One region of the uncultured Caballeronia sp. genome, then DNA from elsewhere that is predicted to be linked to it. Evidence: riboswitches for the same ligand, from Rfam matches in the RefSeq annotation. Region 1 holds a riboswitch; the other holds the start of a gene.

Region 1 (4,710 bases):
AACCGCGAGCCGCATGCCCGACGCATCCAGCAACATTCCAGACGGTCCCGCCCGGAGTTCAGCTTTTGAGCGTTGGGCATCGACGGTCTATTTCATCGTCGGGCAATTCGGGTGGTTCGCCTGCGTGCTGAGCGCAGCGCACGATGTCCCGTGGATCGGCGTTGCCGTCACGCTGGTCCTGGTCGCCGTGCATCTGGCTCGGGTGGACCGGCGAGTGCCGGAGCTCAAGCTGCTGGCGAGCGTGATTGCGATCGGCGCCGTTTGGGAAAGCGTGCCGGTCGCGGCCGGGTTGCTGGTCTACCCGAATGGTACGGTCCTTCCCGGCGCCGCACCTTACTGGATTCTCGCGTTGTGGGCGCTCTTCGCCGCGCAATTCAATACGACCTTCGGTTGGCTCAAGTCGCGCATGCTGCTGGCTTCGGTGTTGGGCGCGGTTGCGGGGCCTTTATCGTTCCGGGGCGGCGCTGCGCTGGGCGCGGTCCGGTTCGCGCAGCCTTTGGCGGCGACGCTCACGCTGGCTGCCGGTTGGGCGGTTTTGCTGCCCGTGCTGATTCTTTTGTCGCGACGCTGGGATGGGGTCCACACCAATGCGTGACTGCTTGTCAATCTGGAATAGTCCTTGCTAGGTAAAGGTCATACGACTTACGGATATTCCAGGGCTTTATCCATGACACGCCAAACCGAACACCAGCTCAGCGAATCGAGTTGGCTTCCCCAACGCGATGTTGCGACGATTGCAAGGCAGGCATGCTCCGACGCGATTCCCGTGTCTTCGACCGGCGCGCGGGGCGCGACGCCTCCCGCGACTTACTTCATCTCGGTGCTTGAACTTGCCACTGGCGAGAAGCTCGGTAATAACGAACGGCTTCGCGCTATCGCCATGCTCGAAGCGCATTTCGCTGCTGGCCGGCCCCGCACGCTGAACGAGGCGGTCCGGATCTGCGCGGGCGCGATCGATTCATCGACGCTTCGGCGCATGGCGCGGGGCGCCGGGGCCTGATCAGATGGACGATTTGCAGCGCAGACGCCATGTATCGTCCGCGCGGGTCAGCGTGACTGCAGAAAGCGGCTCCAGATCCATCCGATAAACCGTCGTAAGCGGTGCGTCCAGCACCACGGCAAGCACCACCTTGATTACGATGGCGTGCGTCACGATCACCGTAGTCCCGTTATCGCGCTGTTTGTCGAGCGCGCGTCGAACCCGCCTCTGAAGGGCCTCCAGGCTTTCGCCGCCATGCGCAGCGCTGTCCGGTTCCGACAACCACGCGCTCAATGCGTCGGTCTCCTCGTCGTAGATCTCTTTCAAAGAACGTCCTTGCCAGCAGCCATGATCCAGGTCGCTCCACTGCGCATCGGTCGACATTTCGATGCCAAACGTCCGTCCCGTTTCCACGGCGGCATGGGACGGGCTCGTGATGACACGGTCGGGCACATAAACCGATGCAAGCGCCGAAAGACGCGGGCGCTCGAGATGCTCGATCGGATCATGGAGCGTGGGAAACATGCCGGTTTTCATGGCGTGCGTTGCCGCGTGGCAAAGCAGGATCAGTTCGTTTTTCATGGTTTCCGGATTCGCTTCAATGATGCATTGCTTTACTTTCGGTGATCACATCTTAGAATGGCAAGCTTGCAGCGCGAGGAAGCCGGTGAAAACCCGGCACGGTCGCGCCACTGTAAGCGTGCCGAGTGCGTTTTCATCCTTGAATCAAGGTAAAAAAACCATTCGACGCATGCAAGTCAGACCCCCGCTGCAGCCTTTCTATTTTCTTACGGGACGCGCTTATCCCTCGGAGCTTTCATGAATCAAGCCAATCCAACGGCGAATCTGTCCGCCATGAATCCCGCATTTGATGCACCCGTACCTATTCCGGTGCGTGAGGTGCTGCCTTGGGCGGTGTTTATCGGTCTGCTTTTGTTGATCGCAATTTATTTCGTGGGCGCGGAGCAAGGCGCAACGTCGATCTTCCAGGGCATGTATATCCACGAGTTCGTGCACGACGGTCGCCATCTGCTCGGTTTCCCCTGCCACTGAGACAGTCCATGATCAGAAATCTCCTCATACGCGGCATGATCGCGGGGCTGGTCGCGGGCCTGCTCGGTTTCGGGTTTGCAAAAACCTTCGGCGAGCCGTCGGTGGATCGTGCCATTGCATTCGAATCCCAGCAGGAACAGGCACATGAGCAGGCGGAAGCGGCCGCCGGGCATCCGCACGAACATGGCGACGATGTCGAACTGGTCAGCCGCGGCACGCAAGCGGGGCTAGGTTTGCTGACAGGCGTCTCGGTGTTCGGTACGGCGCTGGGCGGTTTGTTCTCGCTCGTGTTCGCGTTTTCGTATGCGCGGCTCGGTGCGTTGCGCGCCCGCGGAACGTCAGCATTGCTCGGCGTGTTCGGCTTTGTGACGGTTGCAATCGTGCCGTTTCTCAAGTATCCGCCGAACCCGCCGGCCGTGGGAAATCCCGAGACGATTGGCGCGAGAACGGCGCTCTTTTTCGGCATGGTCGCGATCTCACTCGTGGTGGCCGTGTTCGCGGTGCGGTTTCAGCGCCGCATGCAGCCGACACACGGCAACTGGAATGCGTCGCTGATTGCGCTCGCGGGTTACATCGTGCTGATGGGGCTCGCTTACGCTGCGTTGCCATCGATCGATGAAGTACCGGCGAAGTTTTCGGCGACCTTGTTGTGGAATTTCCGCGTGGCCGCAATCGGCATTCAGGCGGTGATCTGGACCACGCTCGGTTTGTTGTTCGGCGTGCTTGCACAGCGTGAAGTGGAACGTGTGCCCGCGCGGCGTGTAGCAACGGCTTGATCGATTAAGATTCCTGGTACGAGAAGGGCGGCTCGCGAGCCGCCCTTTTTTATGCCGCTGCTTTTCTGGCCAGCAAGGCAGGGAAGAGGCCGAGCTTGTCGGCGTCGGGCAATGTCTTCCATGCCTTGATCTCTTCGCGGCTTCTGAAGCAGCCTTCGCAATAACCCGTGGTTTTATCGAGGCGGCATACGTCCGTGCAGGGTGAACCTACGGGCTGAAGCTGGCTCGCACGTTCGATGGTGAATGCGAGTTCAAGCGGCGGTTTTACAGGTGTTTCCAAAGGCATTGTCATAGCGGTTCGCCACGGAAAAGGGCGGCAGCTGCCGCCGGATTCGTCGGCCAGTAAGTGTGCATGTAGGTCGCGGTAATCGGGCCTTGCTGGTAGAAGGCTTCGCCTTCCTTGCCCGTGGTTGCGTGCGTTGCGTTCAGGACAGGTGCCATGTCGGTCGTCACTGACGAGTAATGGAATGTGTGCCCTGTACTGACGCCGTGACGGCTTTCGATGCGCTGCATAGCGAGGCGGGAAAGGCGTTTTTGCATCTTCGCGTGGCCGGGTAAGAGGCCGAGCATGGTGTGCTTTGCGCCATCTATATCGGTCAGCGACTCGAGAAGATACAGCATGCCGCCACATTCGGCGACCACCGGTTTCCCTGCTCCGACATGCGCGCGAATCGATGCCGCCGTCGTCGCATTCGCGGCAAGGCGCGCGGCGTGGAGTTCGGGATAACCGCCCGGCAGATAAAGCGCATCGGCATTGAACGGTTCATCGGCCAAGGGAGAAAAGTGCGACAGCGTTGCGCCCATCGATCTGAGCAGATCGAGATTGGCTGGGTAGATGAACGAAAACGCCGCGTCACGCGCAATGGCAATATGCAGACCTTCGAGCAAACATGGTGGCTGTTCGCGAGGTTCCTCGGCGAATTCAACTGAAGGAGGCAACTCGCGCAACGTAGTCTCGCCGATGGCGTCCGCGGCGCGATCCAGCCGTGCATCGAGGTCTTCGACTTCGGCCGCTTGCGTCAGACCGAGATGACGCCCGGGCAGCGCGACGTCGTCCATGGTCGATACATGTCCGCAATAACGCACGCCCTCGGGAATCGCTTCGCGCAGCATTTGCGCGTGCCGCTCGGATGCCACGCGGTTCGCCAGCACCCCGTAAAACGGCAGGTCGTCACGATACCGCGCGAGCCCGAACGCCACCGCGCCGAAGGTCTGCGCCATGCCATGCGCGCCGATCACGGCCAGCACCGGTACGCCGAATGTCGCGGCAAGATCGGCGCTGCTGGGGGTGCCGTCGAAGAGACCCATCACGCCTTCAATCAGGATCAGGTCGGCCGTTTGCGCGGCTTCTGCAAGCAACGCGCGGCAGCCGCGCTCGCCGACCATCCAGAGATGCAATGCATAAACGGGCGCGCCCGATGCGCGTTCGAGGATCATCGGGTCGAGGAAATCCGGGCCGGTCTTGAACACGCGCACACGCCGGCCGAGCCGTCTGTGATAGCGCGCAAGCGCTGCGGTCACGGTGGTTTTACCCTGGTTCGATGCAGGCGCGCTGATGAATAAAGCAGGACAGGCGCGCACGTCAGAACTCGACGCCACGTTGCGCCTTGACCCCTTGCTCGCGATACGGATGCTTGACCGGCCGCATTTCCGTCACGAGGTCGGCCGCTTCGACCAGCGCTTCGGGGGCATGACGGCCTGTCACGACCACATGCAGCATCTCGGGCCGTGCGTTGAGCACGCCGAGGACTTCATCGAGCGGCAGGTATTCGTATTTCAACACCGTGCAGAGTTCGTCGAGCACGACCATCTGGTACTCGCCGCTTTCGATCATGGTGCGCGCCGCGTCCCAGCCCTTGCGGGCGGTGGCGATATCGGCGTCGCGATTCTGCGTGTCCCAGG
Region 2 (5,860 bases), on a different contig from region 1:
TACACGAGCGGCATGCGCGTCTGCGTGTCCTTCAAATGCCCTTCGATGATCCCGAACGCGTTGCCCTTCTTGCCTTTCGCCACGAAGTACGCGACCACCGGCGCGGATGTCAGCAAACGCAGCGCCTTCACCGTGATCAGTTCGGGATCGCCCGGACCGACGCCCAGGCCATAGAGACGTCCGCTCATCTATTCAATCTCCGAAGCCAGCGCGTTCACTGCGGCCGCCGCCATCGCGCTGCCGCCGCGCCTGCCGCGCAACGCGACGAACGGGACGCCGCGGCTGTCGGCGGCAAGCATCGCCTTCGATTCCGCCGCGCCGATGAACCCCACCGGAAAGCCGAGGATCAACGCGGGCTTTGGTGCGCCGGCGTCGAGCATGTCGAGCAGATGGAACAGCGCGGTCGGCGCATTGCCGATCACAACCACGCTGCCTTCAAGATCCGGACGCCACAATTCGAGCGCGGCCGCCGAGCGCGTATTGCCGAGTTCGCGTGCGCGTTCGGGCACGGATGCGTCGTTGAGCGTGCAGATCACGCGGTTCTCAGCCGGCAGGCGCGCGCGCGTGATGCCTTCGGCGACCATGCGGGCATCGCAGAGAATGGACGCGCCTTGCTTGAGCGCTTCGCGGCCCGCTGTTCCGGCGTCATTCGAGAACACGAGGTCATCGATCACGTCCGTCATGCCGCATGCGTGGATCACGCGCACAGCCAGTTTTTCGAGGTCGGGGGGAATCGCGTCGAGGTTCGTTTCGGCGCGAATGGTCGCGAACGACGCACGATAAATCGCCTGCCCGTCGCGGATGTAATCAAGCATCAGTGGTGCTCCGGGCGAGCCAGCGGGCCGCCTCTTCAATGGTTATGTGCCGGGCGACCGGTTCAGACGCTTGCGTATATACATCGTAGCGGCCGGGCGCGACGGCGAGCAGGGTTGTGTCGACGTGTTGAGCCGCCGCGCAGGAACGCGCGCATCCGCTCAAGTGGACGTTGCCTGTTTCGGGCATCAAGGACGCAAGTTGAAGCGCGTCCGCCTTGGTATCGGAGAAACCTTTGGCGCAGCCTTGCGAACCCGTGCATGCGATGAGGCGCGCGAAGGGCTCGTTCGGCGTGGTTGCGAGGTCGAGCGCCTTGAGCCGGTCGATGGTTGATCCGGCGTCTGCCACAGGTATGTCAAGCAGCATCACGCTTTGCCACGGCGTCATGCGCATGCGCGGCGCGATGTCGGCGAGCGCCCGGAGCGTGGTTGCATCCAGACGGCCCAGCGGTATCTGCGCACCGATGCACACCGCGCCTTCGTTGCGTTGCGGATGCACGCCGAAACGCAGTTGTGCATTGGACGAAGGGCGACGCCAATCTTTTGTGTCTTGCTTGAGCTGGAAATCGAGTTTCTGCTGCACGCGGTCAAGAACCGCTTCGGCTGAATACGTCTGCAGCAAGTCCCGCATTCTCGTCTGCTCCGGCAGCGCAAGATCGAGGAATGTATGCAACACCGCGTTCATCAAGTCGGGGACGTGCACGGACTCGACCGACGCGGCCGCAGGCAAATGCTCCGCGGAAATCGGTGGACAACCGCCAAGTCCGAATGCAAACCGGTGCGCCGATAGCGCCGAAAACCAGACATCGTGAGGATGATCGAGCATGGCAAGACGCTCGCCGCCGTCGAGCATGATTGCAAATTTCGGCGATAACTCGCGCAGACGCGCATCGTGCTGCATTTGTTCGAGCAACACGCGAGCGATCGGCGTGACGTCCACAATGGCATGCGGATCGAGACCGGCGAGCGGGCTGACCATGAGGTTGCGCAGATCGTCCGCGTCCTGCGTGGCGGGCCCCAGCCCCGCTTCGATCAAACGGGAAATCAACGCATCTTCAGCGTCCGGCCGCACGCCTCGAATCTGCAGGTTCGAGCGATTCGTTGCATCGATGACACCCGATCCGCACGTCATCGCCACATCCGCCACCACACGCGCCTGCGCCGCGCTCATCTCGCCGCCGGTCAGGCGAATGCGGCACAGGCCGCCGTCGCGCGCAGGCACGATCCGCATCAGGCCGGGACATGCCGATGGCCTCGATGCCGGTACCGACCCGCGTTCAGTAGTGAGTGTTTGCGATGCGTTCAAAGCGTGACCCGTCCGGTCTCGCGCGGCGCCTCGACCTTTGCCTTGTCAGCAGCACATGAAAACAGGCAGGATCGCGGCATCGGTACACCCCGCCCGATGTTGGCTTGCACGAAGAATTCCGGTCGGCAGGTCTCTTGGCTGGCAGGTCGCCGCCCGCGCCGGCCTTCCCAGTCGAAACCAGTGGCAGTGGAGCGCGGACTCGCTGCGTACAATTGCGGGGGCAGCCACAGTTTCGCTGTGTTCCCTGTTAGGCCCGTGAGGGCACCGACTAAACGCGATATTATGCCCGTTTTTGCAGCCGACAAAACCAATCGCCGCATGGCTCGGCAAGCGGCCGGGCAGCGTAACCTGCAAATGAATCATGCGAGGATCGGCGGATGGCAACGTGGTTGACGGTAGTGGGAATTGGCGAGGACGGCTGGCATGGGCTCAGCCGGACGTCGCACGAAGCGTTGCTTGCCGCCGATATCATCTTCGGTGGCAAGCGCCATCTCGACCTGTTGCCGGAGCAGATTTCCGCTGAGCGCCGCGCGTGGCCCACGCCGTTTTCGATAACGCCGGTGTTCGACTATCGCGGCAAGCGAGTCTGTGTGCTCGCAAGCGGCGACCCGATGATGTTCGGCGTCGGCGCCACGTTCGCGCGCGAACTGGAGCCCGGTGAGTTCACCGTATTGCCTGCGCCGTCATCGGTGTCGCTTGCTGCAGCGCGTTTGCGTTGGGCGATGCAGGATGTGGCCGTGGTCTCGCTCGTCGGGCGTCCGATCGCAGCGCTTGGCGTTCGCCTTCATTCCGGCACGCGCATGCTCGTTCTCAGCAGCGATGGTTCAAGCCCTTCCGAAGTCGCGCAGTTATTGAACCGGCGCGGCTTCGGCGCCAGCCGGATGAGCGTGTTCGAACATCTGGGCGGCGAGCGTGAACGTCGCACTGATGGCATCGCAAACACGTGGAACCCGCAAGCCGATATCGCTGCGCTGAACCTGGTGGCGATCGCCTGCATTGCGGATGCCAACGCCTTGCGTCTGCCGCTCACACCCGGTCTTCCCGACGACGCGTACCAGCACGATGGCCAGCTCACCAAACGCGACGTCCGCGCCATCACCCTCGCGCGGCTCGCCCCCGAACCTGGCGAATTGCTGTGGGACGTGGGCGCGGGATGCGGTTCGATCGGCATTGAATGGATGCGCTCGCACGCTGATTGCCGCGCCATCGCGATCGAAGCGGATAGCGGACGTCAGCGTTTTATCGAACAGAATCGTGATGCGCTTGGTGTGCCCGGACTGCAACTCGTGGAGGGCGAAGCGCCGGCCGCGTTGATGGGGTTGCCATCGCCGGATGCGATCTTCATTGGCGGCGGTGTAACCGCGCCCGAGATGCTCGATACATGTTGGGCGCGTCTGACGAAAGGCGGCCGGATGATCGTCAATGCAGTGACGATCCAAAGCGAGGCGACGCTCGTCGCGTGGCGGGCGGTGCATGGCGGCGAGCTGACGCGTATAAGCGTGGCGCACGCGCAACCGCTCGGCGCCTTCGATACATGGCGTCAGGCGCTCCCCATCACGCTGCTGAATGCAGTGAAATCATGACGCGCGTCCTGCTGCTCGGCGGCACGGGCGAAGCATTGACGATCGCGCGGCGTCTCAGTCCGGAACACGTCTATAGCCTTGCTGGACTGGGACGCACGCCGGGCGATCTCGTGTGTCGCGTGCGAGTTGGCGGGTTCGGCGGAGTGGAAGGGCTGGCGGCTTTTATAAAAGCAGAATCGGTTGGTCTGATCGTCGATGCAACTCATCCCTTCGCCGCGCAAATGAGCCGTCATGCCGCCGCTGCTTCAGGCAACGCGCGGCCAAGCTATGATGGGCGCTTCGCCGTGCGCCGTGGCAACCGGGATCGGACGATGACTGGCGCCGCGCCTCTGACTTTGCATCGATCATGGCAGCCATCGCGCCATACAAACATCCGTTGTGGACGCTCGGCCGCGAGCCGCTCGATCATCTCGACGAGATCCCCTCCGGGCAACACTGGACCATCCGTTGCCTCGATCCCCATGTTGGCCACGCACGCGCGACGATCATCGCGGCGCGCGGGCCGTTCTCGCTGGACGGCGAGCGCGCTTTATTCGACCAGCAAGATACCGATGTCCTCATCAGCAAGAACAGCGGCGGCGCGGCGACCGAAGCGAAACTCGCGGTCGCGCGTGAACGCGGTCTGCCCGTCGTGATGCTGCAACGTCCGTCACTTCCTCAAGTCGAACGCGAATTCACCGATACGGCCTCACTCCTGAACGCGCTCGACGCTTTACGGAAAGCCCCTTGAATGACGGTCTATTTCATTGGCGCCGGACCCGGCGATCCCGAACTCATCACCGTGAAAGGGCAGCGTCTCGTGCGCTCATGTCCCGTCATCCTGTATGCCGGGTCGCTGGTGCCGGAAGCGGTGTTGAGCGGCCATCGCGCGGAAATCTGCGTGAACACCGCCGATCTTCACCTCGATGAAATCATTGCGTTGCTCGAAACCGCGCATGCCAAAGGGCAGGACGTGGCGCGCGTTCATTCGGGCGATCCGTCGCTGTACGGCGCGATCGGCGAACAGATTCGCCGTCTGAACGCGCTTGCCATTCCCTATGAAATCGTGCCGGGCGTGACGGCAGCGGCGGCATCGGCGGCGGCGCTCGGGTGCGAATTCACGTTGCCCGGCATCTCGCAGACCGTGATCCTCACGCGCTTTGCGACGAAGACATCGATGCCCGAAGGCGAGCAACTCGCCGATCTCGCGCGCCACCGCGCGACCATGGCGATTCACCTGGGCGTGCGCCATATCGAGCGCATCGTCGCCGACCTGATCCCGCATTACGGCGCGGATTGTCCCGTTGCCGTGATCTTCCGCGCGAGTTGGCCCGACGAAGAGAAAGTGCTTGGATCGCTCGCGGATATCGCTGTGAAAGTGCTTGAAAAAGGCATCGAAAGGACGGCGTTGATCGTGGTCGGGTACGTGCTGAATGCCGAGGGATTCACGGATTCTTCGCTGTACCGGAAGGAGCCTTGAGACATTGAAAAAACGCCGCGCGGTTTCAAAGGCGCGCGGCGTTCCCACGATCAACGCACCAGACTCAGCACGTCAGGCGCGTTTCTTCTTCGCCCTGCGCGACAGCATGTTCAACCCCTCGACCAGCGCCGAGAACGCCATCGCCGCGTAGATGTAGCCCTTCGGCACGTGAGACCCGAACCCTTCGGCGACCAGCGTCATCCCGATCACCAGCAGGAAGCCGAGCGCGAGCATCACCACGGTCGGGTTTCTATCGATAAACCGCGACAACGGACCCGCCGCGAACATCATCACGGCCACCGCTGCAATCACGGCGACGAACATGATGGGAATGTGTTCCGTCATGCCGACGGCGGTCACGATGCTGTCGATGGAAAACACCAGATCCAGCACCAGGATTTGCCCGATCGCCGCCAAGGGTGTGATCGAAGCGGTCTTGGCCGGGCCGCCGGATTCGCCGGAATCATGCGACACGTGATGATGGATCTCCGTGGTCGCCTTCCATACCAGGAACACGCCGCCGGCAATCAGGATCAGGTCGCGCCACGAAAAATCATGCCCTAACGCCGTGAAAATCGGCGCCGTCAGCCGCACGATCAGTGCGACCGTGCCGAGCAAGCCAAGCCGCATGATGAGCGCGAGCCCGATACCCAGGCGCTGCGTGCGCGCCCGGTGCGCTTCTGGCAATTTGTTCGTGAGA

Evidence for each region. A riboswitch is a leader RNA that binds a small molecule or an ion and turns the genes downstream of it on or off. The one in region 1 is predicted to bind cobalamin.
Region 2: linked by a shared signal. The riboswitch ahead of cobG (precorrin-3B synthase) and the one ahead of ACFFAR_RS24140 (CbtB-domain containing protein) in region 1 are both predicted to bind cobalamin.

What each region holds. Positions count from the first base shown of each region.
Region 1 covers NZ_CAXTGZ010000444.1:8-4,717, forward strand. Annotated here, with positions in the region: partial or broken gene ACFFAR_RS24125 (DUF2878 domain-containing protein) at 1-595, shown strand, start outside; gene ACFFAR_RS24130 (hypothetical protein) at 668-1,000, shown strand; gene ACFFAR_RS24135 (histidine phosphatase family protein) at 1,001-1,561, opposite strand; cobalamin riboswitch at 1,614-1,768, shown strand; gene ACFFAR_RS24140 (CbtB-domain containing protein) at 1,799-2,032, shown strand; gene ACFFAR_RS24145 (CbtA family protein) at 2,041-2,808, shown strand; gene ACFFAR_RS24150 (DUF1289 domain-containing protein) at 2,858-3,100, opposite strand; gene ACFFAR_RS24155 (cobyrinate a,c-diamide synthase) at 3,097-4,389, opposite strand; gene cobO (cob(I)yrinic acid a,c-diamide adenosyltransferase) at 4,391-4,710, opposite strand, start outside.
Region 2 covers NZ_CAXTGZ010000065.1:1,783-7,642, reverse strand. Annotated here, with positions in the region: gene ACFFAR_RS06720 (precorrin-2 C(20)-methyltransferase) at 1-188, opposite strand, end outside; gene ACFFAR_RS06715 (precorrin-8X methylmutase) at 189-815, opposite strand; gene cobG (precorrin-3B synthase) at 808-2,118, opposite strand; cobalamin riboswitch at 2,225-2,402, opposite strand; gene cbiE (precorrin-6y C5,15-methyltransferase (decarboxylating) subunit CbiE) at 2,496-3,701, shown strand; partial or broken gene ACFFAR_RS06700 (cobalt-precorrin-6A reductase) at 3,698-4,431, shown strand; gene cobM (precorrin-4 C(11)-methyltransferase) at 4,432-5,160, shown strand; gene ACFFAR_RS06690 (TerC family protein) at 5,233-5,860, opposite strand, start outside.